Regions from separate parts of the Bacillus sp. es.036 genome, predicted to be linked through region 2. Evidence: a T-box and tRNA genes for the amino acid it is inferred to sense, from the RefSeq annotation. Region 2 holds a T-box; the other holds one or more tRNA genes.

Region 1 (16,417 bases), 260 kb from region 2:
CGCCGATAGGAGAAAAAAGCATTTGTCTAGAATATCTTTTGAAGTGATCCATTTAATCTATCTCCTTTTGAACAAGTTTAAATTCTTCACGTGTATTTACATTTAAAAATTGTCTTTCTCGATTTTCAACTTCTACAAAATGGACATCAATTGATTGGAGAAGATCATTCATTCTTCTTTTCCCTGATATGAGTAGCTCTTCGATAACAGGCTGACATGAAGAATGGTAAAGAGCACAAAGAGGCTGGCGCCTTCCTGAACTGACAGGTATAATTGCCATTGCATCGCGATGCATTAATCGCTCTTCTATTAAAAGCGAAAATAAACCATCTGTTACAAACGGCATATCGCAAGCTACAGTAAGATAATAATCCCCATTCGATTGATTTATCCCAGAATAGATCCCTGCTAACGGACCCATCCCCTCGAAAGCTTCCTCATCTTTTATTACTCTTATATTTTCAGTTACCTGCATGTTAAACTGCTTTAATAAATTCATTTTGGTTACGATCATGGCTTCATCTACTACAGGATGAAGCTGATTTAACACCACTTGATAAAATGGTTTGTCATAATAAGTAGCAAATGCTTTTGGAGACCCAAATCTTCGAGACTCCCCTCCTGCTAGCAATAAACCAGTTATTTTCATAACAACGCTGCACCTCCAACGAGTGCGCCAATAATAGACGAGGCGAAATTGACTACATCATTATTCAAACCTTTTAAGCCTTTTATTTTGTCAGTCTTATTTTCACAATGAATATGGCGCTCGGTTTTTGTTCCACACCTTTGGCATTGAAACTCTTCTTGCAAGGTTCCTCCAATTAACGTATCGCTTAAACAACCGACAAAGCCTGCGAGCGTAACAAAGGCTATTGCTTGAAAAGATAAGTCAAAAACGAAAGCACCAACAACACTAATTAAACCCGCTCCCAGAATAGACGCTAATAAACCTAGCATACTAACTGCTCCAGAAGTGCCTGGTGGAACGAATTTCAAAGTTTTTATATGGAGCGGTCTTCGCGTCGATAGAACACCAAGTTCAGATGCCCAGGTATCAGAATTAGAAGTAGCAATCGCTCCTAGAAAAATCAACAACCATGCATCTCCAGGGAAAATGCTCATCATTACTCCAGCTAAAGCGGCAACCCCGCCGTTAGCAAGGACCTGATATTCATCTCTCGACGAACCTTTTTCTACAATTTCTTCCACGTTATCTTTTAACTCCGTTTTATACTTACTCCAAATCGTTGAAGACAGAAAAAAGATACCGAGAAGCAAAAGCCCTTTCCATGCAAAACCAAGTGCAATGGCGCACCCTATTCCTGTAGCAGCAACTGCTCCTTTTTTCGAAAGGGCTTTAGCTTTGTAACCTAGAAAACCTGTAATCGCACATATAAAAAAGTAAATGCTCATTTAACGTTAACAATCTGTTCATCTGTGATGATTGCCTCCACAGGCAAATCAAACGTTTCGGTTGGCACATTTTCGACAACTTGAAATTGGTAAGCAAGTGAAACAGTTGAGTTTGAATAGTCCTTCAAATAGCGATCATAGTAGCCACCACCAAAACCAATTCTATACCCATTTCGATCAAAAATGAGTCCTGGTACAAGCAAAAGTTCTATTTCGTCAGGAGGACACATTTCTGTTTTTTTGGGACGTGGTTCTTCTAGACCAAAATATACTTTTTCTAATTGATCCCATTCCGTTAAATAGTAAAAAGTCATCTGTTTGGTTTTTGGATTACACTTCGGTACTGCTACTCTTTTCCCTTCACTCCATGCTCTTTCTATAATTTCTTTTGTATTTATTTCACCTTTCATTGCCACCGTTAAGCCGATCGTTTCTGCATTTGTGTACGGTTTATATGTATATAGACGATCAAGTATTTGTTGATCAAGATTCACTTTATCAGCAGCAGTTATTTCTTTTAATTTTATTTTCATATTTGTTCGCCACTCGTGTTTTGATTGCATCATCATTCCTCCTACTTTTCTCACTTACTAGTTTACGGGAAAATGAGCAAATAAAAAAGCAGTAGGATAACCTACTGCTTACTTTGTTTCGCGATGTAACGTCTGCTTTTTAAGTCTTGGGCTGTATTTTTTAAGTTCAAGACGATCAGGGTTAGTACGTTTGTTCTTCGTCGTGATGTAGTTACGATCGCCTGTTTCAGTGCAAGCCAATGTAATTTGTACGCGCATGAATATCCCTCCAAATCCTATCAAACTGTTCATTTAACAACATACTTTATTATGATAACAAACAAATCTCATTCAATCAAGTTGTTTTTGTTGTGGAAAGTGCTTCATACTTTTCAAGGTAATCTTTCACAACATCCACAAACGTAGCATGCGACCATGTTAAGGGCGCTACTGATAATGGTTTTCCTGTATACGGATGTACCTGCTCTGGTAGTATACCACTTGAGAGGGCCTGTTTATATACCCAATCTATGTGATGTTTCGCATCACGTAATTGTTTCAGTGTTTGGGCACGGGAAATTTTCCATTTAGCGATCCACAGAGTACAAATTACCCAAGGATTACCGGGTACTTCTTCAACATTTTGCGATTGTTGAAAATAATAATCGCTAACATAACGCGCTACACCACCAATGCTCGTTTTTACAGAAAGTCTTTTTTCAATCTCTTCCATCGTTCGAACCATACGAGGATCATTAGCAGGAAAAACCCCAAATGCAAATAATCCAAATAGGCTGCTTTCGATTGTATAATCTTTCGTTATTTCACCTGTTTCATTATTTCGATAAAGCCCCCTTAAGAAGCAGGAACGTGTTTCGTCATAGAGATGTTCCTCAATCCCCTTTTTAATCCGCTCTGCCCCTTTATAATAGCTCTCAGCACGATCATCTTCTCCGAACAACCTTGCAAACGAGTGAGCAGCCATAAGACCACCATAGCAAGCGGACGCTGTAAAACTAAAAACACCAAACCTTTCTTCCCAAAGATCATAAGAAGGAAGTGGCAGATCGAGGGTTTCATCCATAAATTGCAACAGAAATTTTGCACCAGGTCGAACTAAAAACTTATAAAGCGATTGAGCAAATTCAATATCACCTGTTGATTGGTAATGTTCCCAGAACGCCCAGAGAACAAGAGCCGTCTCATCCTCTTGTATCGGAAGCTGAGTTTTCTTTAAACGATCGACATAAGGATGCCAGCTCGACCCTACAGAACCATCAGGATTGTATTTATGATGTAAATACCCTTCTTTTGAAAGAAGCTCTGCACAGCAGCGATAAAAGTTTGTAACCATTCCATGATACCCTGCTTTAGACATGGCAGAAGCAATTAGCGCACCATCTCTAGGCCACATATAGCTATAGTGATCGCGGTTATAATGCAAAATATCTGAGTCATTCGCTGCGATAATCGTACCATTTTGATTCGTTTGTGTTCGAACAATTAATAGACTTCTTTTATAAAGAGATAGGATATTTGGACCTAAATCAGTCTCCGGAAGCACGGATTTGTTTACCCATCGATTCCAATACATACGAATTTTTTCAACCGTTAATTGAGTACCAATCTCGCTCACATATTCATGAATGCTACTCACTTCTTCTTTAGTTCTACCTACTGTCATCCAGTAATAAGCTGTTTTTTGTTGATGCGGTTCCAACTTTGTTTCGAGTGAAAAAGTACTATCAACTGAACCTTGCGCAATTGGATTAACATGTAGATGGCCATCTTCAGCATCACGCCACGTGCCCTCAGCAGCCTGAAATCGCTTTACTCCAGTCGTGTACTGTTCAATTCCCTCTCCATCTAGCTCGCCATTGAACAGAAAATACCTGTAGCGTTTATAATGAATCACAGACTTTGTATCCGGACAAAAGTAAGCTGTGTCGCCTACTTCTGTTTCATAAATATTTAAATCTTGATGAAAAAATAGTCTTACATCGCGATTTTGATTTTCTAAATTAACAATCGTAATTTTACGAATCATTAGCATTTCACGTTGATGCACGCCTTCTTCAAAAACAAGTTTAATTCCAAGATGAGGATGTACCGCAGTACTATACGTCACGAGCGTATCCTGATCATAATTTGGCTGGATATCCCATTCCGATGAGTGGAGCCATGAAAATTTCCCATCTACCCAAACCCCGATTCGATTTGCATGACCTTGAACGTGATTTTGCTGCCCTACATAAGGGTAATAAATATCTCGAATTTGTAGAAATTGATCCATATTGATAAGCAGTTGGCCGTTTCCAATGACTAAATGTCTTGGCATTTTGCTCCCCCCTATCCATCTCCTACACTAGTCTATTGCAGAAGTGGACAGGTCATTACTTAACCTTTCTAAATAGATTAAAAAACCACACTCATTTAGAGTGTGGTTCTTTGATTAAGCATTTAGGTCGTAGCGCTTCCCTTTCACAACGTAGATCACGCTTTCTGAAATATTTGTGCAATGGTCTCCAATACGTTCTACATAGCGGCAGATAAAAGAAAGCTGTTGAATTTGGCTAACACTTTCAGGATGTTCTGTCATCAATTCAAGTAGTTCTTTTACCAGACGTCCGTACATGTTATCAATTTCATCATCAGCATCCGCAACAGCCATTGCCTGATTCACATCTTCATCATAAAAGGAAGCAAGCACTTCCTTTAACATATTATTCGCTTTTTGAGCTAATGCTGGAATTTCTTCAATCGGTTTAACAAAAGGTTTGTCCCCGATTCGAATAATTGACTTAGCAATATTAACAGCAAGATCGCCAACGCGCTCAACGTCCGTTGTTATTTTCAATGCAGAAATAAGTCTTCTTAGATCGGTTGCAAGCGGCTGCTCCTTCGCGATTAACCAAATCGCTGTTTCGTTAATCTCTTCCTCGAGGCGGTTAATTTTATAATCATTATCAATAATTTCAAGTGCTTTATCAACATCCTGATTCTTTAATGCAGTAATCGCATCATCAACCGCCACCTGCGCTAAAGAGCCTAGTTCAAGAAGCTTAGTCTTTATTTCATCTAATTGTTCTTGGAAATTTTCTCTTACTACCATAAATGCTCACCCCCGAAATAATTAACCGAAACGGCCTGTAATATAGTCTTCTGTTCGCTTATCTGTAGGATTAGAAAATAACTGGTTCGTATCAGAAAACTCTACGACTTCACCGTTTAAGAAAAAGGCCGTTTTATCAGAGATACGAGCTGCTTGTTGCATGTTGTGCGTTACGATAATAATACTGAAATCTTTCTTTAATTCTTGAACAAGTTCTTCTACTTTAAGGGTAGAGATTGGATCAAGCGCAGATGTTGGCTCATCCATCAAGATAACATCAGGCTCAATTGCGAGACAGCGAGCGATACAAAGGCGCTGTTGCTGACCACCAGATAAACCGTAAGCATTTTCGTTTAGACGATCTTTTACTTCTTCCCAAAGTGCTGCACCTTTTAAGCTTTTTTCGACAATTTCATCAAGTACTTTTTTGTTTTTAATGCCGTGAATTTTAGGACCATAAACGACATTTTCATAGATTGATTTTGGAAATGGATTCGGCTTTTGGAAAACCATTCCCACTTTTGTGCGCAAATCTTCTACTTTGTATTTGTTCTCAAAAATGTTTTTCCCACGATAGTTAATATCACCAGACATTTTTACAATTGGTACCATTTCGACCATTCTATTAAGAGCTTTAATAAACGTGGATTTACCACAACCGGATGGCCCGATAATGGCTGTTACCTGTTTTTCTGGAATATCGAATTTAATATCTTTTAGAGCCTGGTCTTTTCCGTACCATAAATTAAAATTCTGAATGCTATATACAGAATCTTTTTCTTTTATCTGTTCTTCTGACCGCGGAGCTTTTACGACTTTCTTTTCATCCATAACTGTTTTCATTTTCAATATCCCCTTTACACATTGATGAGAGCTTTACGTATCTACAGTCTTTTAGAAAACTTATTTCGAATTAAGACAGCAATTGAATTCATAATGAGCAACATTGCGAGAAGTACGATAATACCTGCTGCTGCTACATCGTGGAATTCCGTTTGCGGACGACTCGTCCAGTTGAAAATCTGGATCGGCATAACAGTAAATCCGGACAAGAAATTCTCAGGCAAGTAGGCAACAAACGTTAATGCACCAATCATAAGTAGTGGTGCTGTTTCACCGATTGCGCGTGATAAAGCAAGAATTCCTCCTGTTAAAATCCCGGGGATTGCTGCAGGTAATACAACCTTTTTGATTGTTTGCCATTTCGTAGCACCCATCGCATAAGAAGCCTCTCGAAGCTCTTTTGGAACCGAACGTACAGCCTCTTGAGCAGCAACAACGATAATAGGCAAAATTAATAAACTCATCGTCAAACCACCGGCAAGAACACTTCGCCCCATTTCCAACATCCGAACAAATACAGTTAGTCCAAGTAAACCAAAAACAATCGAAGGGACACCTGCTAAATTGGAAATATTTATTTGAATAAACGTTGTAAACTTATTTTTTTTTGCATATTCTTCAAGATAAATCGCGGTTCCAACTCCAATTGTAAGTGCGACTGGAGCAATCACTGCCATCATCCATAAAGTACCGAAAAATGCTGCTTTAATTCCTGCTTTTTCAGGGAATCGAGATGCAAAATTTTGAAAGAACTGAAAATCTAAGTAGCCAATCCCTTGAGTGAATATCCGATATAACAAGATAACAAGCACTACGAGTGCTAGCATTGTTGCTCCAAAGAAGATTCCTTTAAGAATCTTATTTTGTGCCAGTCTGGTTTGCATTTTACTTTTTACTTTTGCCTGATCTACTAATTGCATTAGTATTCCTCCCTGAATCTACGAGAAATATATTGCGCGATAAGGTTCATGATAAGTGTGAAAAGGAAGAGCGTCATCCCAACAGCATAAATGCTGTAGTAAATTGTCGTTCCATAACCAGCATCCCCTAGACTTACCTGCACAATATAAGATGTCATTGTCTGTATAGACTCCGTTACATCTAGAGTAAGTTTTGGTGTTGCACCACCTGCGACTGTTACGATCATTGTTTCACCGATTGCTCTTGAAATCGCAAGTACAAAAGATGCAATAATTCCTGATAATGCAGCTGGTAGAACTACTTTCACAGCAACCTCAAATCGTGTAGCGCCAAGTCCGAGTGCACCTTCTCGAATTGCGTTGGGTACAGAACTCATCGCATCCTCTGAGAGAGATGCAACCATAGGAATAATCATAATCCCTACAACGATACCGGGGCTCAATGCGTTGAAAATAGGAAGACTCGGAATAATATTTTGTAGAACTGGTGTAACAAAAGTTAAAGCAAAGAAACCATATACAATCGTAGGAATACCTGCTAATACTTCCAGAATCGGCTTAATGATTCTTCTAACGCTATCACTTGCATATTCACTCAAATAAATGGCTGCTGCTAATCCTAATGGAATGGCAACGAGCATGGCGATCCCGGTAATCATTAATGTTCCAGAAATCAGTGGCCAGATTCCATAATCAGGGTTGTCTCCAAAAAACGGGTACCAATCTTTATTCGTAAAGAATTCAATAATTGAAACACGGTTGAAAAACGTAATTGTTTCTACAATCAATGTAAAAACAATACCAAGCGTTGTTAATACAGAGATAATTGCACATAAAAGCAATAAGCCCGGTACAAGTTTCTCCATAAACTTCGCTCGTGATTGATTTTTCTCTTTTTTGTCTTTAATCATCTGACGAACAGAGCTTTGCATTTATTACTCCCCCTCACAAAGAGCAAAACAGGATAAAGTGAGGAGCCGTAACTCCTCACCAATCTGTTTCATTTTATTCTTACTTACCAGCGATTTCGTTTAGCTTATCCATAGCTTCTGTATACTTTTCTTCAGGAAGAGCTACGTAACCTACAGCTTCAGCCATTTCACCAGCATTCTCAAGTGCATATTTAGTGAAATCATATACAGCAGGATTTTCCTCTACTGCAGAGTGCTTCACATAAGTGTATAGCGGACGAGAAAGTGGCTCATATGTTCCATCTTGGATAGTTTCTGCATTTGGTTCTACAGCTTCACCGTCACCATTAACGATTGGAATAACGTTAAGGCTATCTTTGTTTTCAAGGTAGTAAGCATAACCGAAGAATGCCATACCGTTTTTAGAGCCAGTTACACCATTTACAAGTACATTGTCATCTTCAGAAAGTGTTGCTTCTTTCACCATTTGCTCATCTTCTAGTACTACTTCATTAAAGTAGTCATACGTTCCAGAATCTGTACCAGGGCTAAATAATTCGATTTTTTCTTCAGGCCATTCAGGGTTGACGTCGCTCCACATTGTTGCTTCGCCTAACCAGATTTTCTTTAGGTCGTCAATTGTAAGCTGATCTACCCAATCATTCTCAGAGTTAACAACGATAGAAAGACCGTCTTTTGCAATTTCAAATTCTGTGAAGTCAATACCAGCTTCTTCAAGTGCAGCTGTTTCTTCTTCTTTGATTGGACGAGAAGCGTTACTCATGTCTGTTTCACCAGCAGAGAATTTCTCAAATCCACCACCAGAACCTGAAACACCTACACTAACTTTTACATCAGGTTGTACAGAAGCGTATTCTTCAGCAACTGCTTCCATAATCGGGAATACTGTAGAAGATCCGTCCATTAGAACTTCGCCAGATACTTCTTCACCAGAAGCTTCTCCGCCACTGTTTGTGTTACCAGAATTTTCTGTGTTACCAGAGTTATTTCCGCAAGCTGCTGCGAAAATCATTACCATCGACATAACTACCATAAGCATAATGCCCTTGAACTTCATGTTATTTCCCCCTAAATGGATGTTTGTACTTGTGACCAACCAGGTTGTTTGTGTACTGGCCTCTCAATCACAATTCTTAGAATACAGCCCAGATATTAATGTCGTATAAACCAATTGTAAAGAGATTGTAAATGCTTGTCGGAAAACGTTTTAATTTCTCTTTTTTTGGGGAAATGATAGATTTTTCCCTTCTATTAGCTTTAAATTACATTTCATCCAGGATGATTCTGTTGTTAATTTGTCCTTATAATATAAAAAAAACCGCTTTTTCAGCGGTTTTTTTTATTCTTACTTATTCAGTTTCTTTTTCTTCATACCCAATTGGTTTCTTAGCTTCATCTTTCAGTTCAAAATAAGCATCAAGAATTCGACCACCTATTTTTTTGTTCACGGAACCAGAAGAAGAATCATTCACTTCTGGCACAACAACCGAAATCGCAACTTCAGGATTGTCATAAGGGGCATAGCCAACTAGAGTTAAATTATACCCATCTCCAATCTGCGCTGTCCCAGTCTTTCCAGCTGCTTGATAGTCATCACTTTGGAAGTAAGGATAGTGTGTGCCTGCAGTACCATTTTCAGTATTCATAACCATCCACATTCCCTTTTGGACATGAGCCACTTCTTCTTCACTCATTTTAATTTTGTTTAACACTTCCGGAGTATTTTGAAACAAAATCGTATCAGACAAACCATCTTTTTCAGAAGGTTCATGGACTTCTTTCAAGAGATGAGGTTCAATACGATAACCTCCATTTGCAATTGTAGAGGTATATTGAGCCATTTGCATTGGTGTATACGTATCGTACTGTCCAATCGCAAAATCTAAAATTTTACCAAATTCACTTATCCCACCATTTAACCCTGAACTTTCGCCAGGCAAGTCAATTCCTGTTTTCACTCCTAAACCAAACTGAGAGAATGATTCTTTTAGCTCATCATAAGCTGCCGGGTCATAACCACTACTTTCATAAGGAGCGTAGTCATAATCAGCCATGCTCATCGCAATTTTCCACATATATACGTTTGAGGATCTTTGTAAAGCAACAAGATCTGAAATAGGTCCCATTGCATTAGCCGTATAAGATGACTTTTTACCTTCATCTTTAAAGTATAAGACTTCGTCTACAAGAGTTGTATTTGGATTAATTACTCCATACTGATAACCTGTTAAAACCGTTGCTCCTTTAACTGTTGATCCCATCGCATAAGAGTCTCCAATCACACCAAAAGTGCGATCTTTGAACTCGCCATTATTATATTCTTTACCTGCAAACGACAAGATTTCCCCAGTATTTGGATCCATCATCACAACATAGCCTCTCGTTGCTCCATATTGCCTCGCATCGTTAAGCTCTTCATCAAGAATTTTCTCAACTTCTTTTTGAAGATCAATGTCTAATGAGAGTACCAAATCATTTCCTCTTTGTCCTTCAATTACTTTTGGCTCGCCTATTGGCTCACCTGATTTATCTGTGACGTAAGTTTGCTTTTCTTTTTGACCTTTTAGGTACTCTTCGTATTCTTTTTCAAGATAGCTAATGCCAACTTTGTCATTTCGCTCATAATCTCTTAATCCATAATAACTCAATTCATCTTTAGGAATAGGTCCGACTCTCCCAAAAATAGTTTGAAGGGTGTCTCCATAAGGATATTCTCTTGTGGCGTCTGCTTGTATCTCTATGCCTGGTAAAGAACCAAGATTTTCACTCACTTTAGCAATTTCATCTTCATTTAAACCGATTTTAATTGTCTGAGACGACAAAGCATAACCAGTGTCCATTGCTCTTTTTATAGCAGCAACTTCAAGCTCTTGTGGATTGTTTTTAATTTCTTCTAGATCTTTATCACTAATGCGTTCAATTTGTAGCTGATAAGCTTCACTAGACTCCATCTCTTCCCATTCTTTTTCGGTTAACTTCGCCTTCGCTTTTTCTGGATTCGTGACAATCCAATAATCTTTTAAATCTCGATCTATAACATCTTCAGTATCCATCTCAATATATTCAGCTAATTTTTGAGCTAATTCAAGCCTTTCAGCTTGTTTTGTATTCTGTGTTCGAATATATGTAAGAGCAAACTGAGGATTATTATCTACAAGAACTCGTCCGTAACGGTCATACATTTTCCCACGAGGTGCAGTTGACTCTGCAGTCACGTTTTCCGTTTGTTCAGAAACACGCTCGTATTCTTCTCCATTTACAATCTGAATAACACCCAGTCGAAGAATTAAGGTAGAAAACAAAAGGAAAACCGATAAAAATAATATATTTAGCCTAAAAGGTACATGATTTTTCTTTTTCTTAGCTTTCACAATAAACTCCCTTCCCCTTAAACAAATATAGACACCTGTTTCAGACAGGTGTCTCTGATCTCTCTTCTCCTTACTATACTTAGTGATAATAAAAAAGTAAAGGGACTAATGAGCTATTGTAATGGGTCAGGAGACGGTTCTGCCACGGTTGCTGAAGCCGATTGAAGTTTTCTTACGAACAGGTAAATAAACGTATGTCCCGCTCCAACAATTAATAACAAAATTGGAATGCTTTTTTCATCGTTAAACAGCGACACTGTTAGTAGGAATAAAAGGATTGATACAATTCGACCCAGGTTTAAGTAAACCTCTCGAACAACAATATACTCAATACGCATTTCTGCAGCATTCCATGCTTTACCAATGACATCATAAGTTAGTGAAATGTACGGAACAAGAAGTAATGGATAGGCAAGAGAGATACAAACACCATACATTAACAATCGCGCAAATGTTAGATCTGTTACAAGTAAGAATACCGATGCATAAAGAATTAGCCCCCCATATAAGATTGCTTTTTTTCGAAACCTTGGTTTTATTAAACGGGTCGCCAAGTAATACGCTAAAAAGGAAACTGCGGAGTTTACAAGTCCGAATGTACCGATAGCAAGTTCACTTTCCGTCGTTATAAAAACAAGAACGACGATAATGAAAATAAAAGTACCTTCTCTTATCCCTTGAAAAAAATGCGCGTGCAATATATTGAGCCAATCGGCATTCGCTTTTCTTTCTTGAAAAATTCGGGTAAATGAAAAGTTGCCTTTCGCAGATCGTCGTTCAAGAAAGAAACTTAAGATGACGGCTGCAAAAAACAAGGCCAGTGAAACTCCAAAAATGACCTTATATCCCGTAAATGCTTCGAGACTAGAAATAATCACACCGGCAAAAATCGGACCAATCATACCTGCAAAAGAAGTGAGTAAGCCGAGAAAACCATTAAAAAAATCCCTCGTTTCTGGCTCAGTAATTTCAAATGTTAACACATTAAACGCTAGCCAATAAAAGCCAAACCCAATCCCAAGTAAGGAGCCAAGTAAGATCAATAAATGACTCGCATTTTGACCTAAAGAAAGGACCGTTATATAAAAGAGGGCTAGAAAAATGACGCCTATTCGTAAGACGATCACTCTATCCATTTTCTTCGCCCACCTGCCTGCAAGAATAAACGTAAGTGGCTGGCTAATAACAGCGGAAAGGTTATATATACCGATATCAGCAAACTCTCCGGATTGCTTCCACAAATACACATTCACAAACGTATTTGAAAGTGCAATGCTCAGGGCATATAAACCACCGATTGTTAGCAATAACAACAGATCTTTTGTTACTTCTATCTCACCAATCATATGTTTTATCACTTTCATTAGAAACTCCCCTTTTTTCATCCACCCTTATTTTGACTTAATTCTTCCTCGTTATGCGGAAGAATCAAAAAGGATAAACTATGTTTGAAAGGGGACTATGTATGTACTACTTTCTATATCGAACAGATTATCTTACTAAACCGCTACGCAACCAACTAATTCAAAGCATTGAAACTGTAGTAAATGAAGATAGATGTTCTTTTTTCATTTCTAAGATGACGCACTATTTCCTTATTAGTTATCGAAATAAAGAAGTGTCACTCACCTTATCTGATCAACAAGTACTTGTAGGTTCACCTACCGACTTCGAAAATGGTTGTGATTTCACCGATTATTTAATAAATCATATCCTTTATCAATTAGGACCTATTTATACACTGATTGAATGAGAAATGAAAAGCCCCCGGCAAAGTGCCGAGGGCTAAGATAACCTATTTTATTTAGCTGCTTCGTAACGCTTAGCAACTTCATCCCAATTAACGACATTCCAAAATGCGCTAATGTAATCAGGACGTTTGTTTTGATACTTAAGGTAATAAGCATGCTCCCAAACATCTAATCCAAGGATTGGTGTAACACCTTCCATAACCGGGGTATCCTGGTTAGGAGTGCTTGTTACTTCAAGTTCTCCGCCTTTAACTACAAGCCAAGCCCAGCCTGAGCCAAAGCGACCAGCAGCAGCGTTAGCGAAATCTTCTTTAAAGCTTTCAAAGCTACCAAATTTCTTTTTAAGCGCTTCGCTTAAATCACCTGACGGCTCTCCGCCACCGTTAGGGCTAAGAAGTTGCCAGAAAAGTGAGTGGTTAGCGTGTCCGCCACCATTGTTACGAACAGCAGTGCGAATGCCTTCAGGAAGCGCATCTAGATTGCCAAGAAGTTCTTCAAGGCTTTTTGATGCGTGTTCTTCATGACCTTCTAGTGCACCATTTAGTTTTGTTACATATGCGTTATGGTGCTTGTCATGGTGGATCTTCATTGTTTCTTCATCGATGTGTGGTTCTAGTGCATTGTAGTCGTAAGGTAGTTCTGGTAGTTCAAATTTAGCCATTGTGAATCTCCTCCTCAAATATAATATGTAACTTGCTGTTAGGGCAACGTTAATTGCCACTTAAACATGATGACGTCACAAGTTTACATTAGCAGAATTGTCATGCGTTTTCAAATAATAAACATTTGAATCTCCGCAACACAGGTAAAGTTTCCCCTCATTATATGGAATTAAACATCTTAAAGAAAAAATCAATAATTAATAGTGTGATCTAATGTATTTAAAACATAAAAAAACTCGTCATTTAATGACGAGTGGGATCTTTATTGAGTGGTGGCTCCGGACGGAATCGAACCGCCGACACGAGGATTTTCAGTCCTCTGCTCTACCGACTGAGCTACAGAGCCAAATATGTATAACGTTTAATCGAAATATCTTAATTTGAGTTTGTGTGTTGTACATTTACGTTTAATGGTAATAACACCTTGCTATGAGTTTAGGTTGCCCCTAAAGGGACTACAATAAAAATTTAACAAGAAGCTTATCCGACGCAGGTAAATTTTTGGTTGCGGGGGCAGGATTTGAACCTGCGACCTTTGGGTTATGAGCCCAACGAGCTACCGAACTGCTCCACCCCGCGACAATATGAATGTAAATATGCTGCACATGCTTCATAATGCTGTACACTGTTTCTTTCTCTACAAGGTTATGCTTCGATGCGTATCCGTCGAAACAACTCGATGTTGATTCATAGATATAACGCTCGTTGCTCCACCCCGCGACAATATGAATGTAAAGATACTGTGTAAACCATTATAGAAAAATGGAGGAGGAAGAGGGATTCGAACCCCCGCGGGCGACTAAGCCCCTGTCGGTTTTCAAGACCGATCCCTTCAGCCAGACTTGGGTATTCCTCCGATATGCATTTGGTGGACCCTGCAGGACTCGAACCTGCGACCGGACGGTTATGAGCCGTCAGCTCTAACCAGCTGAGCTAAGGGTCCTTATGTAAATAGTGGGGCGGCTGATGGGAATTGAACCCACGAATGCCGGAATCACAATCCGGTGCGTTAACCACTTCGCCACAACCGCCATGCTTATTTATTCAACTATATGGTAGCGGCGGAGGGGATCGAACCCCCGACCTCACGGGTATGAACCGTACGCTCTAGCCAGCTGAGCTACACCGCCATATGGCTCCACAGGTAGGATTCGAACCTACGACCGATCGGTTAACAGCCGATAGCTCTACCACTGAGCTACTGTGGAATATCTCTTAACGACAAGAACTAATATACCATAGGATTAAATAAAACGTCAATACTTTTTTGGGATTTAATCATATCCCTTTCAAAATCAATCATGAAAATACTATATCACTCTTTCACTTCACCATCAAGATCTACAAAACATACACCAAAAACACGATAATCATGATGGCTTGCAGAACTCCTTTCATAACTGCACCACCAAGGAAACCAAGCAAAGATCCTACTCCAACTTGTACAGACTCCTTGAATGGTTTTCGATGAATCAGTAACTCTGCTACCACTGCGCCTATAAAAGGTCCAAGAATAATTCCCGCAAATGGAATGATGAACGGGCCAACTAACAAACCGATCGTACTTCCCCAAATGGCAGCTTTTGATCCTCCATACTTTTTAACACCAAATAAATTACTCGCATAATCTGCTACAAATAATAAAAGGGTTAGCAACACCTGAATAACCCAGAAAGAAAACGTCATTGAACCGAAATCATAAAATACACCATACAAAATAAACCCAACATAAATAAATAGGACCGCTGGAATGATCGGATAAATCAATCCAACAAATGCAATAATAAATGAGGCAACGATTAAAGACCAAAATAAAATATCCATACCTTCTCTCCCCCTCTAACTGTAGTCTATTTTATAGTAAATAACATTTTCCTTCTATATAATATACAAAATTCCTGTGAAAATAAAAAGAAGCAGAGGCAACCCTCTGCTTCCATTGTTTATTCTTCTCCAATAACGGCTTCTGCGATATTTACCGCATGATCACCAATACGCTCAAGGTTACTGATGATATCAACAAAAACGATTCCAGCACTTCCAGTACATTCACCTTCATTTAGGCGAAGGATATGCTGTTTACGAAGTGTTCGTTCCATTTTGTCAATTTTATCTTCCAGTTTCACAACTTCCTGTGCCTTCGCTATATCCCACTTATCAAGTGAATCAAAGGCTTCATGAAGTGCAGAAAGGGTTAGATTGAACATTTCATCAAGGTCTTGCATTGCAACGTCAGTCATTTTTACTTTATTACTGATTTGATAATCAACCAATTCAACGATATTCTCCATATGATCGCCAATACGCTCGATATCACGAACAGAGTCCATTAACATACCGTGACGTGTTGACTCATCTCCTGACAGAGAAGTTGCGGATAGCTGAATAAGGTAGTCTGTAATCTTAGTATCTAAATTGTTAATGGCTTCTTCATACTGAGCGGTTTTTTCTGCGCTCTTCTGACCTTTAGATATTAAGTAGTTGGATGCTTCCTTAACACCTTTATAAGCAAATTCACTCATTCGAATTACTTCTTCTTTAGCCTGTCCTAAAGCAACAGAAGGAGAACGCTCGATGAATACTGGATCAAGATGCTTCGGTTTATATTCTATCGTTGCATCATCACCAGGAATAATTTTCGTTACAAGATAAGCAAGTCCAGCAATGAACGGGAATTGGATCACAGTATTTGTAATGTTAAAGATCCCGTGTCCAAATGCGATCGTCATTTCTGGTGTTAAGTTTAATGCATCTCTCAAGTATTCAATTAAAGGCGTATAGGCAAATAAGAAGATCAAGAAGATCGCCGTTCCAATTAAATTAAAAATAACGTGAGTTAGTGCTGTACGTCGAGCGGCTACAGAAGCACCGATAGAAGCAAGCACTGCTGTAATTGTT
Region 2 (13,270 bases):
CGTTTCCAACATGGCTTGCTCCAATTCAGGCAGAAATTATTCCTGTTTCGGAAGTACACCTGGAATATGCGAAGAGTGTTCAGAAAAAACTTCAACGCGCTGGAATTCGAGTTGAAGTAGACGAGCGCAACGAAAAGATTGGGTACAAAATTCGTGAAGCACAAATGCAGAAAATCCCTTATATGCTCGTAGTAGGGGATAAAGAGGTTGAAGGTGAAGCGGTTAATGTTCGTCGCTACAGCCAGCAGAATTCAGAGACTGTTTCTCTAAACGAATTTACTGCTAGAATTGAAGAAGAAATTAAAGACAAGAAGTAACGAAAAGTCGGCGTAGATGCCGGCTTTTTTATTTAAGATGAAACAAATTCACAAAAAACACTTGTCACAAAGGGAAAGATTCGTTATGATAATCAAGTGCACTTCGAACGAATCTTATCACCTTGACATAAATTTGGTCAGCATGGTATACTGTCTTAGGTAATTAAATATCGGAAACAAAGCAAGCAGAAGCGCCCGCTTCTCACCTGATTGACGCCGTAATTGGTAGTTTGCAGGTACACTGTTTTTATAATTGTGTAATGTGTGGGTGTCGTATGCGCCGACGCTTTTTTTATGCTTTGAACCGGATATAAACCATTTAATGACATCATGTGAGATGATCATCATCGAACAATAACCATGGAGGTGGCTGATTATTAGTAGAGATATGAACGTCAATGAGGGCATTCGTGCTCGGGAAGTACGTCTAGTTGGTGCAGACGGAAACCAAATTGGTGTGAAATCCAAAACTGAGGCATTAGATATGGCTCGTAATGCAAATCTTGATCTTGTGATGGTTGCTCCAAACGCGAAACCTCCTGTTTGTCGCATTATGGACTACGGAAAGTTCCGCTATGAGCAGCAGAAGAAAGAGAAAGAAGCGCGTAAGAATCAAAAGATCGTTACCGTTAAAGAAGTTCGCTTGAGCCCGAATATTGAAGAACACGACTTCAATACGAAGCTTCGTAATGCACGTAAGTTTCTTGAAAAAGGCGACAAAGTGAAAGCATCGATCCGTTTCCGCGGACGTATGATTACACACTCTGATATCGGTAAAAAGGTGCTTGAGCACCTAGCAGAAGATTGCAAAGATATTGCAACTGTTGAGTCCAAACCAAAAATGGAAGGACGCAGCATGTTCCTAATCTTGGCACCTATCGCAGAAAAGTAATTCTTGAAGGAGGAACTCACTCATGCCAAAAATGAAATCTCACCGTGGAGCTTCAAAACGGTTTAAGAAAACTGGATCAGGTAAACTTAAGCGCAGCCGTGCTTACACTAGCCATATGTTCGGTAACAAGTCTCAAAAGCAGAAGCGTAAGCTTCGTAAAGCTTCTCTTGTTTCCGCAGGTGACTTCAAGCGCATTAAGACTTTAATCTACAACAAGAAGTAATCGGTTTTCATATTATTTAGACACAGAAATTAGGAGGGGTTTAGTATGCCAAGAGTAAAAGGTGGCTACGTAACACGTCGCAGACGTAAAAGAACGTTAAAACTCGCAAAAGGATATTACGGATCGAAGTCTTTGCTTTTCAAAGTTGCTAATCAGCAAGTTATGAAATCAAACATGTACGCTTACCGTGACCGTCGTCAGAAAAAACGCGACTTCCGTAAGCTTTGGATCACTCGTATCAACGCGGCAGCTCGTTTGAACGGACTTTCTTACAGCCGTTTGATGTTTGGTCTTAAAACAGCTGGTATCGACATCAACCGTAAAATGCTTGCTGAGCTAGCAGTTAACGACGAAAAAGCGTTCGCTGAACTAGCATCAAAAGCAAAAGAAAACTTGAAATAAGTTCTCAAAAACCATTCTCACACGTTGAGGATGGTTTTTTTGTAGAAAGCTTTAAGTAAGGAGGAAATGAAAAGTGAACGGTCTTATTATATTTTTTATTTATTTGGTTCTTATTAATAGTGGAAGTTTTATTATAATGGGAGTAGACAAACGAAGAGCGAAAAAGAGTGCGCGAAGGATTTCAGAGAAGACGTTGTGGCTTTTTATTGTAATTGGAGGGAGTATCGGAGGGTATCTTGGTATGAAACGATTTAGACATAAAACGAAGCATTCTCAATTTATTTACGGTATTCCTGCAGTTATCATTGTACATATCCTTTTGATAAGCGGTTCTATTTACTTGAATAAGTAAAATGATAAAACGCAGCATATGCTGCGTTTTTTTTTGCGTTTAAGATTCATTTTGTTTAAGGTACCGTTTATCTTTTAAGAAGAGGCGCCAGAAATAAATAAATCCTGGTGTTAAGATAAAGAAAGCGACAATATACGTGACAATTAGTGCGCGAAAGGTAGCGGGATCTGTAAAGCCTGTTTCAATCGTAACATTTGGATAAACGATGTAAGGCAGATGCGCTGATCCATAAGCATAGCTCGCGAGTAAATACTGAATGACAATACTAATCATAGCAAGTCTTGGTATGCCGACTCCAGTTTTTCTTGGAATAAAGAGAGCGAGATACCCGATCGCAAAAGTGATCATTGAACCAATCAGCCATGGCACATAGTCCATAAGCCTTTCATAAAGCCATGGTGCTTCTGTTCGAATGGTGAGAACGAGCAAACCTGCCATCGCAAGTGAGATTGGCCCAACGAGTATGGCATCTCTTCTATACGTTTGATAAGCTTCTTGATCTGCTGATACGTTTGAATAATCAGAGAGTAAAAGTGATGACAGAAAAAGTGTGCTTGAGATAGCAAAAGCCATAAACGCGTAGACACTTGGACTTGTAAACAATTCACTCAATAACAAGCGTTCTACTCCGTTTGTCGTTTTGATAAACCCACCGTGCGTAATCGGTAACACACAAATCAGAAGGGCTGGAATTAGGAAACCAGTAATTCCCGAAATGAGTGTTAAGATCCGTTTGTAATTCTCCGATGCTGAATGGGAAAATACGAGAAAGGCACTGCGTAGCGCAAGTAATAAAATAATCAAACTGCCAGGAATAAGTAGCACTGTCCCTAAAGTAAATGTCGCTCCAGGAAAGAAACTAAAGAGCGCTACAACGATAGCTACAATGAAAACATTCGTTACTTCCCAGGAAGGAGAAAGGTAGCGGTTTGCTATGTTCGTTGCTTTCGTGTTATTTCGATTTAAATAAATCATCGACCAAAATCCAGCACCGAAATCGATTGTCGCCATAACCGCATAAATGAAAACAAGTCCCCAAATTAATGTGATGGCGTAGAATGCTTCTGACATGTTGTTCACCTCTTATTTTTAATAGACGTACGATTCATTGGATTATTGATCAAGTTCTTTACTAATTGGATTACGGTTGAAATAATAACGCAGCACGAGCACTGTTGAAATCATAAGAATGATATAAACAATGAGAAATAGAACAAATAGCAGTCCAATGTTTCCAGAAGTTGTCACCGCTTCTTCTGTTTTCATCACGTGATAAATAACCCATGGCTGTCTTCCGGTACAAGCGAAGATCCATCCGAATTCAATTGCAGTGATGGCAAGAGGACCAGCGGCAATAAACGCCCACATCAGCCAGCGTGGGAATTCTTTTCGTTTCAGAATTTTGTACCAGGTAAACCCCACGATGGATAGGAGCATCAATAAAGAGCCTATCCCAACCATTGCATTAAATAGAGTATGGACAAACAAGGGAGGCCACTCATCTTCTGGCCATTCCTCAAGTCCTAACACTTCTGTATCAAAAGCATCGTCAGCTAGAAAGCTGAGCGCCCAAGGAACTTCGATCGCCCACTTTACTTCTCGTTCCTCTTTATCTGTGTAGCCACCTATGGCAAGCGGGGCGTATGTTTGTGTTTCAAACAATCCCTCTGCAGCTGCCAGCTTTTCAGGCTGGTATTGATACAATTGCTGAGCGGATTCATGCCCATTTAACGCCGTTAAAATTGAAAAAATCCCTCCAATAACGAGTCCCATCATTAAAGCTTTGTGATGAAATTTATATTCACGCGTATTCCCTCGTTGACGAATCATTTTATATGCAGCAATAGAAGCAATGACAAAAGCACCTGTCATAAGAGCAGATACTGTGACATGTCCTGCTGTAACGATGAAGGAAGGATTAAAAAATGCTTCCCACGGATCCACATTAACAAATTTCCCATCTACTATTTCAAATCCAGCTGGTGTGCCTTCAAAAGCGTGGACATTCGTAATTAAAATCGCTGAAGCACTTGCGCCAAAGGCAACGAGTGTAACACTAACAATCCGCATAATCGGAGAAAGTCGATCTGCGGCATAAACATAAATCGACATAAAGAGTGCTTCGAGGAAAAAGGCATAAATTTCAATTTGGAATGGTAGGGCAATGACTCGTCCTACAACCTCCATAAATCCTGGCCATAACAGAGAAAGCTGCACGCCTGCAATCGTTCCTGTTGGAATAGCGACTCCGAGTAATACGGCAAACCCTTTTGTCCACCTGTTCGCCATGAGTGCATAATCTTTATCTTTTGTTTTTTGATACATGAGTTCAGCTACAAGCACCATTAAGGGTAGCCCTACTCCGAGAGTAGCGTAAATAATATGTACGCCCATTGTCATGCCAAACAATGAACGAGCAATAACGAGTTCATCCATCTAATATCCCCTCCAATTACCGTTCTCATCAAATCTCCCCTTATTGTCCACGTATTGCCAGAAAATATTCTCTTTGAGCTTCACTTTTTGACATAACAGCTCGTCTCTTGTCATAAAGGTAAAAGGAAGGGGGGAACATCATGAATGAGCTCGTCCTGCCGCTTGTTGAGGTTGTGTCGAACAGCGGAATTTACGCCCCGTTCTATTTCATTATTTTTCATTTTATTCGTCAGTTTGTTTTTGTACCAGTTAGTGTGGTCTGTGTGGCAGGCGGTGTATTGTTTGGAGCTATATATGGAACTATCTATTCGGTGATTGGAATTACCGTTGTAAGTTCGGTTTTTTATCTGGTCGTGAAACAAACACCGGGTTTGTTCAAGAAAATCATTCGAATGAAGGAAAGATGGACGCGAAAGCATATGCCTATGTCAGTTGGGCAGATTGCAATTCTAAGATTGGTACCCTTTGTTCATTTTCATTTTATTTCGCTTTGCTTAATTGAGGTGTCAAAAGATTTTCCAGATTATCTTCGCTCGTCTCTTATATCAAACTTGCCTCTTGCACTGTTTTATTCCTTCTTTGGAACAGCGATTAGTGGTTTTGACCCGGTACTTATTCTATTAATGCTGTTAGGCCTTGTTATTCTTTTCTTTTTACTTAAAAGAAAGGAATGGGTTATGAAATGGGAGGATTTTTTTCAACCTGCAAGGTAAATCGATTTCAAAATAGGATGATAGATAAAAGCCCCCACCAACTAGGAGGGGGCTTTTGACATTATGAATCTTCACGGTGACGCAGAAATTCTTTCACAGGGCTTTTCCATTCAATTTTAGCGCTTGGATACCTGATGTCCATTTCCTTCTCTAGAAAATAGAAATCTTCTTTCTCAAGTAAATAAAGTTCTGAAGCGTTTTTTACGCCTATAGAAAGCGTAATAATATCAAAGGACTTTTCGGTTGTTCCAAGGTATTTTTCACCTTCAAAGAGAGCTCCTTTGTAAGTGACAAGAAAATTCTTTCGAACATTGGACGAGTCATCGAAAAAATAGTATTCTTTATGATCGTGAGCTTTTTCGAGCTTGCGTTTTGGATCCATAAAAAAGCGAATGACAGAATAAGCAATCAAAACCATGGCTACGAGAATGACAAGACGAAATAGGATAAGTATCATTAGTCAGCACCTCATTTTCACTATGCTTCTATTCTCTATACGTATATGATAAAGAAAGGTTTCATAAAATGAAAAGATTTTGAAGGGACGATTTCAATGAATTTTGAGTTATTATTTACATTACAAAAACAATTAGATGATCGAATTGTACAAGAACACGGGCTAGATGATGTTGATTTGTTTGAAAATAAGCTTCTTGCTCTTAAAGTTGAATTAGGAGAACTTGCGAATGAAACGCGCTGCTTTAAATATTGGAGTAAAAAAGCACCTTCACCGAAAGAAACGATTTTAGAGGAGTATGTTGATGGGATTCATTTTATTTTATCATTAGGACTAGAGTTAGGCATCACTGCGTTTGAAGGCCTGCCAGAAAAAACGGCGTCATCAGAAGTTCAGGCCTTTCATGATGTCTATCGCGCGATTGATCGACTTGCAAGTAAGAAAGAAGAACCTTATTACAATTTAATGGAGAGTTACCTAACTTTGGGACAAACGATTGGACTTGAGTATAAAGAAATTGGTGAGGCGTATTTGAAAAAAAATAAAGTGAATCATAATCGCCAGGACCAGGGATATTAAGTTCAAGACTGCTCTGAATTGTTAAATATTTCGGAAACCGTTATAATGAACAGTGAATACATATTAAGGGGGCAATACATATGGCAAAGCTAGACGAAACGTTACAGATGCTTAAAGAACTTACGGATGCGAATGGTGTACCTGGTAACGAGCGTGAACCTCGCGACGTAATGAAGAAGCATATTGAATCTCTTTCTGATGAAATCATGTATGACAACCTCGGCAGTTTAATTGCTGTTAAAAAAGGTAATGCAGAAGGTCCTAAAATCATGGTTGCAGGACATCTCGATGAAATTGGCTTTATGGTTACCCGCATCGACGATAAAGGATTCCTTTATTTCCAAACTGTTGGCGGATGGTGGGAACAGGTGATGCTTGCTCAACGTGTGAATGTGATGACTCGTAATGGCAATATTATGGGCGTGATCGGTTCGAAACCACCACATATTCTGCCGGCTGAGCAGCGTAAGAAATCAGTTGATAAGAAAGATATGTTTATTGATATCGGTGCATCAAGCAGAGAAGAAGCAATGGAATGGGGCGTAAAGCCAGGAGATTCCGTTGTTCCGATTTGTGAATTCACTGTCATGAATAATGAAAAAATGCTTATGGCAAAAGCATGGGACAATCGTATTGGCTGTGCAATTGCGATTGAAGTACTTCGTAAACTAAAAGGTGAAGCACATCCAAATACGGTATATGGTGTTGGTACAGTCCAAGAGGAAGTCGGTCTTCGTGGAGCAACAACCGCAACAAACATGATTAAGCCAGATATCGGTTTTGCTGTTGACGTTGGTATTGCTGGTGATACTCCTGGCGTGAGCGATAAAGACGCTCAATCGAAAATGGGGAAAGGTCCTCAAATTATTATGTACGATGCTTCAATGGTTGGTCATAAGGGACTTCGTGATTTTGTTACAGATACTGCTGATGAGAATAACATCCCTTATCAGTTTGACTCCATTGCAGGTGGAGGTACGGATTCAGGGAAAATTCACTTAACAGCAAACGGTGTACCCGCTCTTTCGATCACGATTGCAACACGCTACATTCATACACACGCAGCGATTCTCCACCGTGATGATTTTGAAAATGCGGTTAATTTAATTGTTGAAGTGATTAAAAAACTTGACGCTGATAAAGTAAAAGAAATTATTTTCAATTAAACACAAAATCCGGTGGCCTTGGCCACCGGATTTTGCTCGTTAATTTACACCCTGAGCCATGTAAGAGAGCATCTGCTCTCGTTCATTTTCAGGTGCTTCTTTCCATAGGATTTCAAAAAGAACACCTAGTCCAGGGAGCATTTTCTCTTCGCCACTTTGGATGGCATCGAGGATCGTCGCTTCAATCTGTTCCTCGTTGTTGCCATTAATATTGGCGAGAATTGCTTTTCGTAAGTTAAGGTCCATGCTTTCCACCTCACCTTTCTCATTCGCTTGTTGGATCAAGCATCATTAGTATGAGCGAATGCAATAAATTTCATGAGTACTATTGGAATCTTCCCATTTAACCCTTTATAATAGAAACATTGAAAACTGAAGGAGAGCATAATGATTATTGAATCCGCAAAAAATCAAAAAGTGAAAGATTGGAAAAAGCTCCAAACGCGTAAGGGGAGAGAGAAAGCTCAAAGCTATCTCATTGAAGGACCGCATATCGTTGAAGAGGCGGCGAAGTTTGAAGCGCCAATTATTGAAGTGATTGTAACGGAAGGCAATGATGTATCTATCTATCCGTTTAAAGAACGTCCTGTTGTGTATACTGTAACTGAGAAAGTGATGCAAGAATTAACGGATACCGAAACGCCGCAGGGAATCATGGCTGTATGTGAAATGGTGGAACCTCATTTCCCAAGTGCAGGGAGATTCTTACTCCTTGATGCTATACAGGATCCAGGTAATTTAGGAACAATGATCCGTACAGCGGATAGTGCTGGCTACGACGGCATTCTACTTGGGCATGGAACAGTAGATGCTTATAATAGTAAAGTGCTCCGTTCTACTCAGGGGTCTATCTATCACCTCCCTGTAAAAAAAGCAGATCTTGTAGAAGAAGTGCAAAAGTTCAAAGAGCTTAACATGCCGATCTATGCCACAGAAGTGAGTGGGGGAACTCCTTATGATGATTTAAAAGGACGTTCTCAGTTTGCAGTTATTCTAGGGAATGAAGCAAATGGCGTATCGGAAGAGCTTCAAAATCTTGCTGATGAGAACGTGTATATCCCGATTTATGGAAAAGCGGAGTCGCTTAATGTTGCTGTTGCTGCTGGAATTCTGATGTATGGGCTACTTCCTTCATAATTGCACTTGCAGATATAGCATTTTTTTTCTATAATTAAAAGCAACTTATATATGATAAAAACAATGATAGAGAGTAGTAAGCTGCCACTGCCTATTTAGGGAGGAAATGCCGTGACTGGAAGCATTTCTATAGGGACGTTGCCGAATTCACTCTGGAGTTGCCGCTTTGTTCGTTCGAAAGCGGATCGGTTTACAAGCCGTTATTCTTTGCTTAAGGCTGATAGTTGAAACCTATCGGTGAATTAGGGTGGTACCGCGAAATCAAATCTTCGCCCCTTTCTGGGGAGCGAGGATTTTTTTATTGTCAAAAGAGAGTAACACGAATATGAAGTGGAGGTTGAAACGATGCAAGAACGTTTACAAGCGTTAAAAGAAGAAGCGCTGTCGGAAATACAGCAAGCTTCTTCCATGAAGGAAGTACAGGATATCAAAGTGAAGTTTCTTGGGAAAAAAGGACCGATTACCGAAATTTCCAAAGGTATGGGGAAATTGTCAAAAGAAGAGCGTCCTAAAATGGGGCAGCTCGTTAATGAAATACGAAATGCGATTTCGGATCAACTTGAGGAGAAAATTGCTCGTTTAGAAAAAGCAGCCGTAGAAGAAAGATTAAAGAAGGAAACGATCGATGTTTCTCTTCCAGGTCGTCCAGTGAAAAGAGGAAACCATCATCCATTAACAAGGGTAATTGAAGAAATTGAAGACTTGTTTCTTGGTATGGGCTTCTCAATTGCAGAGGGACCAGAAGTTGAAACAGACTATTACAATTTTGAAGCGCTAAATCTTCCAAAAGATCATCCTGCTCGTGATATGCAGGATTCCTTCTATATTACTGAAGAAACGTTACTACGTACGCATACATCACCAATGCAAGCAAGAACAATGGAGAAGTTAAATGGTGAAGGCCCAGTAAAGATCATCGTGCCGGGGAAAGTTTACCGACGTGATACGGATGACGCAACTCATTCTCACCAATTTATGCAGATTGAAGGGTTAATGGTTGGCGAAAATGTTCGAATGAGTGACCTAAAGGGTGTTCTTCAATCCTTTGCGAAGAAAATGTTCGGAGAAGAACGTGAAATTCGCCTTCGTCCTAGTTTCTTCCCATTTACAGAACCATCTGTAGAGATGGATATTTCCTGCTTTAATTGTGGTGGTAACGGCTGTTCTGTCTGTAAGGGAACTGGATGGATTGAAATTCTTGGTGGAGGCATGGTGCACCCTAACGTACTACGTATGTCGGGATTTGATCCGGAGAAAGTGACTGGTTTTGCATTTGGAATGGGTCCAGAGCGAATTGCAATGCTGAAATATGGCATTGATGATATCCGTCACTTCTATACAAATGACAGTAGATTTATTAAACAATTTAACTCACTATAGAACGATTTGAAGGTTAGGAGGAGAATAAATGCTTGTATCAATGAATTGGCTACAGCAGTATGTAGATTTAGATAGTTACTCAGCTGATGAACTGGCAGACCTGATCACTAAAGGTGGTATAGAGGTTGAGACAGTTGAACAGCTTAATAAAGGAATTAGCGGAGTGGTGATTGGTCACGTTCTTGAATGTCAGCAACATCCTGATGCTGATAAGCTGAATATTTGTAAGGTTGAGATTGGTGAGGAAGAACCAGTCCAAATTATTTGCGGCGCACCAAATATTGCGCAAGGTCAATATGTGGCTGTTGCAACGGTTGGCGCAGTCCTTCCGGGAAATTTTAAAATTAAAAAAGCAAAATTACGCGGTGAAGCCTCACATGGTATGATTTGTTCATTACAAGAACTTGGAATTGAAAGTAAACTTGTTTCGAAGGAATATGCTGATGGGATCTTTGTGTTTAGTGAAGATGTGACACCTGGGGAAGATGCCCTTGAATATTTAAACCTTCATGATGAAGTTCTTGAGCTGGGTCTTACACCGAACAGAGCGGATGCGATGAACATGATTGGTGTCGCTTATGAAGTGGGTGCGGTATTGAATCGTTCGATTGAACTTCCGTCACCAGAGCTTGTTCGCTCGGATGAAGACGTAGAAGGCTATGTGTCAGTTCGTGTAGAAAATGAAGGAGATAATCCTTATTACGGGGCTACCGTTATGAAAGACGTAACGATAAAACCTTCGCCACAGTGGCTTGTGAACCGTCTTGTTTCTGCTGGTATTCGTCCAATTAATAACGTTGTTGATATTACAAACTACGTTTTACTTGAATATGGCCAGCCGCTTCATGCGTTTGATTATGATCGCTTTGGATCAAAGGAAGTCGTTATCCGCCGAGCAACTGAAGGTGAAAAAATTGTCACTCTGGATGATGTGGAACGTTCGCTTTCAAGTGAACATCTTGTGATAACAAATGGTTCAAAACCTGTTGCCGTTGCTGGTGTAATGGGTGGGGCTGACTCTGAAGTGCAAGAGGATACGACAACGATCCTACTTGAAGCCGCTTATTTTAATAGTAAGCTTGTCAGAAAGTCATCGAAAGACCTCGGACTCAGAAGTGATTCAAGTGCTCGTTTCGAAAAAGGGATTGACCGAAATCGCGTTGTTGGCGCAAGCGAACGTGCTGCTCAGCTTATTCAAGAAATTGCTGGAGGTACAGTTCTAAAAGGCATTGCTGAGCAAGGTGCTCGTACAATTGAAGCTCTTGACGTTAGCATTGAAGTAAATCGAATTAATCAAGTTCTAGGAACGGAAATTACTGAAACAGAAGTTGCTGCAATCTTTGAGCGTTTGCAATTCTCTTATCAAAATTTTGGTGGCACGTTTACGGTTCAAGTACCACCACGTCGCCCGGATATTACAATTTCAGAGGACTTAATCGAAGAGGTAGGACGTCTTTACGGATATGATAATGTTCCTGCAACGTTACCCCTCACAGAAAGTACACCTGGTCAGTTGTCAGAATATCAGGGGAAACGCCGCCATGTTCGACGTACGCTTGAAGGTGCAGGTCTATACCAAACGGTAACGTATTCACTTACTTCACCATCAAAGCGCCATTTCTTCTCTGATGAGTCAGTAGAAGCTGTTCGTCTGGCGATGCCAATGAGTGAAGAAAGAAGTGAACTTAGAACGAGTTTAATCCCTCACTTATTAGAGGTTGCTCAATATAACCGAAACCGTCAGTTAGAGAATATTGCTTTCTATGAAACAGCTTCTGTATTCTTACCAGGTGATGAGCTACCGGTTGAACAAGAACATCTTGCTGGTGTCGTGTCAGGACTATGGCAAGAGCATCTGTGGCAAAAAGAAAAGAAAGCGGCAGATTTCTTTGTTGTAAAGGGAATTCTTGAAGAACTTGCTGTAGAATTTGGTGTGGAAGATCGTCTCACCTTCGCACGTGCAGAAGAGCCTAAGCTTCATCCGGGTCGCACAGCAGCTGTCTATCTCGATGAAGAGCTTATCGGATATATTGGCCAGCTACATCCTGAAGTAGAGAAAGAACTTGATTTAAGTGAAACATACGTCTTTGAAATCAATCTTGAGAAATTACTTAAAGCTGATGTTACTCATCTTAAATACAAGAAGCTTCCTCGTTTCCCATCGGTTACAAGAGATGTTGCGCTCGTTGTAAACGAGTCACTTGAAGCAGGTGAAGTGAAGCGCGTCATTAAAGAAGCGGGTGGATCCAAGCTTGTTGAGATTCAATTGTTTGATGTCTATCAGGGGGAACATCTTGATGAAGGGAAAAAATCACTAGCTTTCTCTCTCAGATATTACAATCCTGAACAAACGTTAACGGAAGAAGAAGTAAAGAAAGCGCATGACCGTGTTCTTAAAGCAGTAGAAGAACAGTTTGGAGCTGCACTTCGTCAATAGTAAGAAAAGCCTCCCTAACAGGGAGGCTTTTCTAATGCATGTTTTACATAAACATTCCAACAAATATAGCAGTAATAAAGGAGGCAAGAGTTCCGCCAATGATCGCTTTTAATCCAAGCTTTGATACTTGTGAACGCTTTGAAGGTTCAAGTGAGCCAAGCCCAATGATTAATTGACCAATGGATGAGAAGTTGGCAAAGTTACATAGCGCTACAGAAAGAATGGCGACTGTTTTATCAGAGAGCTGATCTTGAATTGCCGTTAAATTTTGAAAGGCAACAAATTCATTAATCGACATTTTTGTGCCGATAATGGAGGCAGCGCGAAAGGCTTCATCTGCTGGAATACCGACAAGTAGTGAGAATGGATAGAAAATATAACCTAATATGGTGCTAAGGTCTGTTCCTACTACACCTAACATGCCGTTAACTACAGCTAGGATACTTATAAAAGCGATCAGAAGGCCACCGATGTTAAGGGCAAGCATGACTCCACTTACCGTACCTTCCGCAATCGCTTCAAAAACGTTTGCGTGTTCAGATCTTTTCATTTTAACTTTATCGTTTGTTTGTGATACTTCAGTCTCAGGTTCCATCACTTTAGAGATAACAAGCGAGACGAAAGGAACACTAAAGACGGAGATTAATAAATATTTTAGCTCAATTCCCATAAGCGAATAGCCGACGAGAATGGCTCCACTTGCAGAAGCTGTACCACCTACCATTATGGCAAAGATCTCTGATCTCGTAAGCATCTTCAAATAAGGTTTTACAAGTAAA

Evidence for each region. The T-box of region 2 lies ahead of pheS (phenylalanine--tRNA ligase subunit alpha). A T-box ahead of a tRNA ligase gene usually reads a tRNA of that ligase, here a tRNA-Phe.
Region 1: it encodes a tRNA-Phe, which carries the amino acid that the T-box ahead of pheS (phenylalanine--tRNA ligase subunit alpha) is inferred to sense. The anticodon was not compared.

The regions. Positions count from the first base shown of each region.
Region 1 is NZ_PDIZ01000001.1:2,016,545-2,032,961, forward strand. Features, by position in the region: gene ATG70_RS10350 (ThiF family adenylyltransferase) at 1-52, opposite strand, end outside; gene mobA (molybdenum cofactor guanylyltransferase) at 53-649, opposite strand; gene ATG70_RS10360 (DUF92 domain-containing protein) at 646-1,416, opposite strand; gene ATG70_RS10365 (5-formyltetrahydrofolate cyclo-ligase) at 1,413-1,979, opposite strand; gene rpmG (50S ribosomal protein L33) at 2,058-2,207, opposite strand; gene ATG70_RS10375 (glycoside hydrolase family 15 protein) at 2,284-4,266, opposite strand; gene phoU (phosphate signaling complex protein PhoU) at 4,381-5,040, opposite strand; gene pstB (phosphate ABC transporter ATP-binding protein PstB) at 5,062-5,883, opposite strand; gene pstA (phosphate ABC transporter permease PstA) at 5,925-6,803, opposite strand; gene pstC (phosphate ABC transporter permease subunit PstC) at 6,803-7,735, opposite strand; gene ATG70_RS10400 (PstS family phosphate ABC transporter substrate-binding protein) at 7,815-8,792, opposite strand; gene ATG70_RS10405 (peptidoglycan D,D-transpeptidase FtsI family protein) at 9,085-11,106, opposite strand; gene ATG70_RS10410 (MFS transporter) at 11,220-12,470, opposite strand; gene ATG70_RS10415 (hypothetical protein) at 12,572-12,859, shown strand; gene ATG70_RS10420 (superoxide dismutase) at 12,907-13,518, opposite strand; tRNA gene ATG70_RS10425 (tRNA-Phe) at 13,790-13,865, opposite strand; tRNA gene ATG70_RS10430 (tRNA-Met) at 14,022-14,098, opposite strand; tRNA gene ATG70_RS10435 (tRNA-Ser) at 14,283-14,375, opposite strand; tRNA gene ATG70_RS10440 (tRNA-Ile) at 14,386-14,462, opposite strand; tRNA gene ATG70_RS10445 (tRNA-His) at 14,475-14,550, opposite strand; tRNA gene ATG70_RS10450 (tRNA-Met) at 14,573-14,649, opposite strand; tRNA gene ATG70_RS10455 (tRNA-Asn) at 14,653-14,727, opposite strand; gene ATG70_RS10460 (DUF456 domain-containing protein) at 14,861-15,343, opposite strand; gene ATG70_RS10465 (Na/Pi cotransporter family protein) at 15,463-16,417, opposite strand, start outside.
Region 2 is NZ_PDIZ01000001.1:2,281,081-2,294,350, reverse strand. Features, by position in the region: gene thrS (threonine--tRNA ligase) at 1-317, shown strand, start outside; ribosomal protein L20 leader region at 495-616, shown strand; gene infC (translation initiation factor IF-3) at 691-1,209, shown strand; gene rpmI (50S ribosomal protein L35) at 1,232-1,432, shown strand; gene rplT (50S ribosomal protein L20) at 1,478-1,834, shown strand; gene ATG70_RS11755 (DUF1294 domain-containing protein) at 1,908-2,186, shown strand; gene ATG70_RS11750 (cytochrome d ubiquinol oxidase subunit II) at 2,226-3,266, opposite strand; gene ATG70_RS11745 (cytochrome ubiquinol oxidase subunit I) at 3,300-4,622, opposite strand; gene ATG70_RS11740 (TVP38/TMEM64 family protein) at 4,763-5,335, shown strand; gene ATG70_RS11735 (sigma-w pathway protein ysdB) at 5,397-5,792, opposite strand; gene ATG70_RS11730 (dUTP diphosphatase) at 5,889-6,371, shown strand; gene ATG70_RS11725 (M42 family metallopeptidase) at 6,452-7,537, shown strand; gene sspI (small acid-soluble spore protein SspI) at 7,577-7,783, opposite strand; gene ATG70_RS11715 (TrmH family RNA methyltransferase) at 7,922-8,674, shown strand; T-box leader at 8,729-8,954, shown strand; gene pheS (phenylalanine--tRNA ligase subunit alpha) at 9,020-10,054, shown strand; gene pheT (phenylalanine--tRNA ligase subunit beta) at 10,083-12,491, shown strand; gene ATG70_RS11700 (NupC/NupG family nucleoside CNT transporter) at 12,535-13,270, opposite strand, start outside.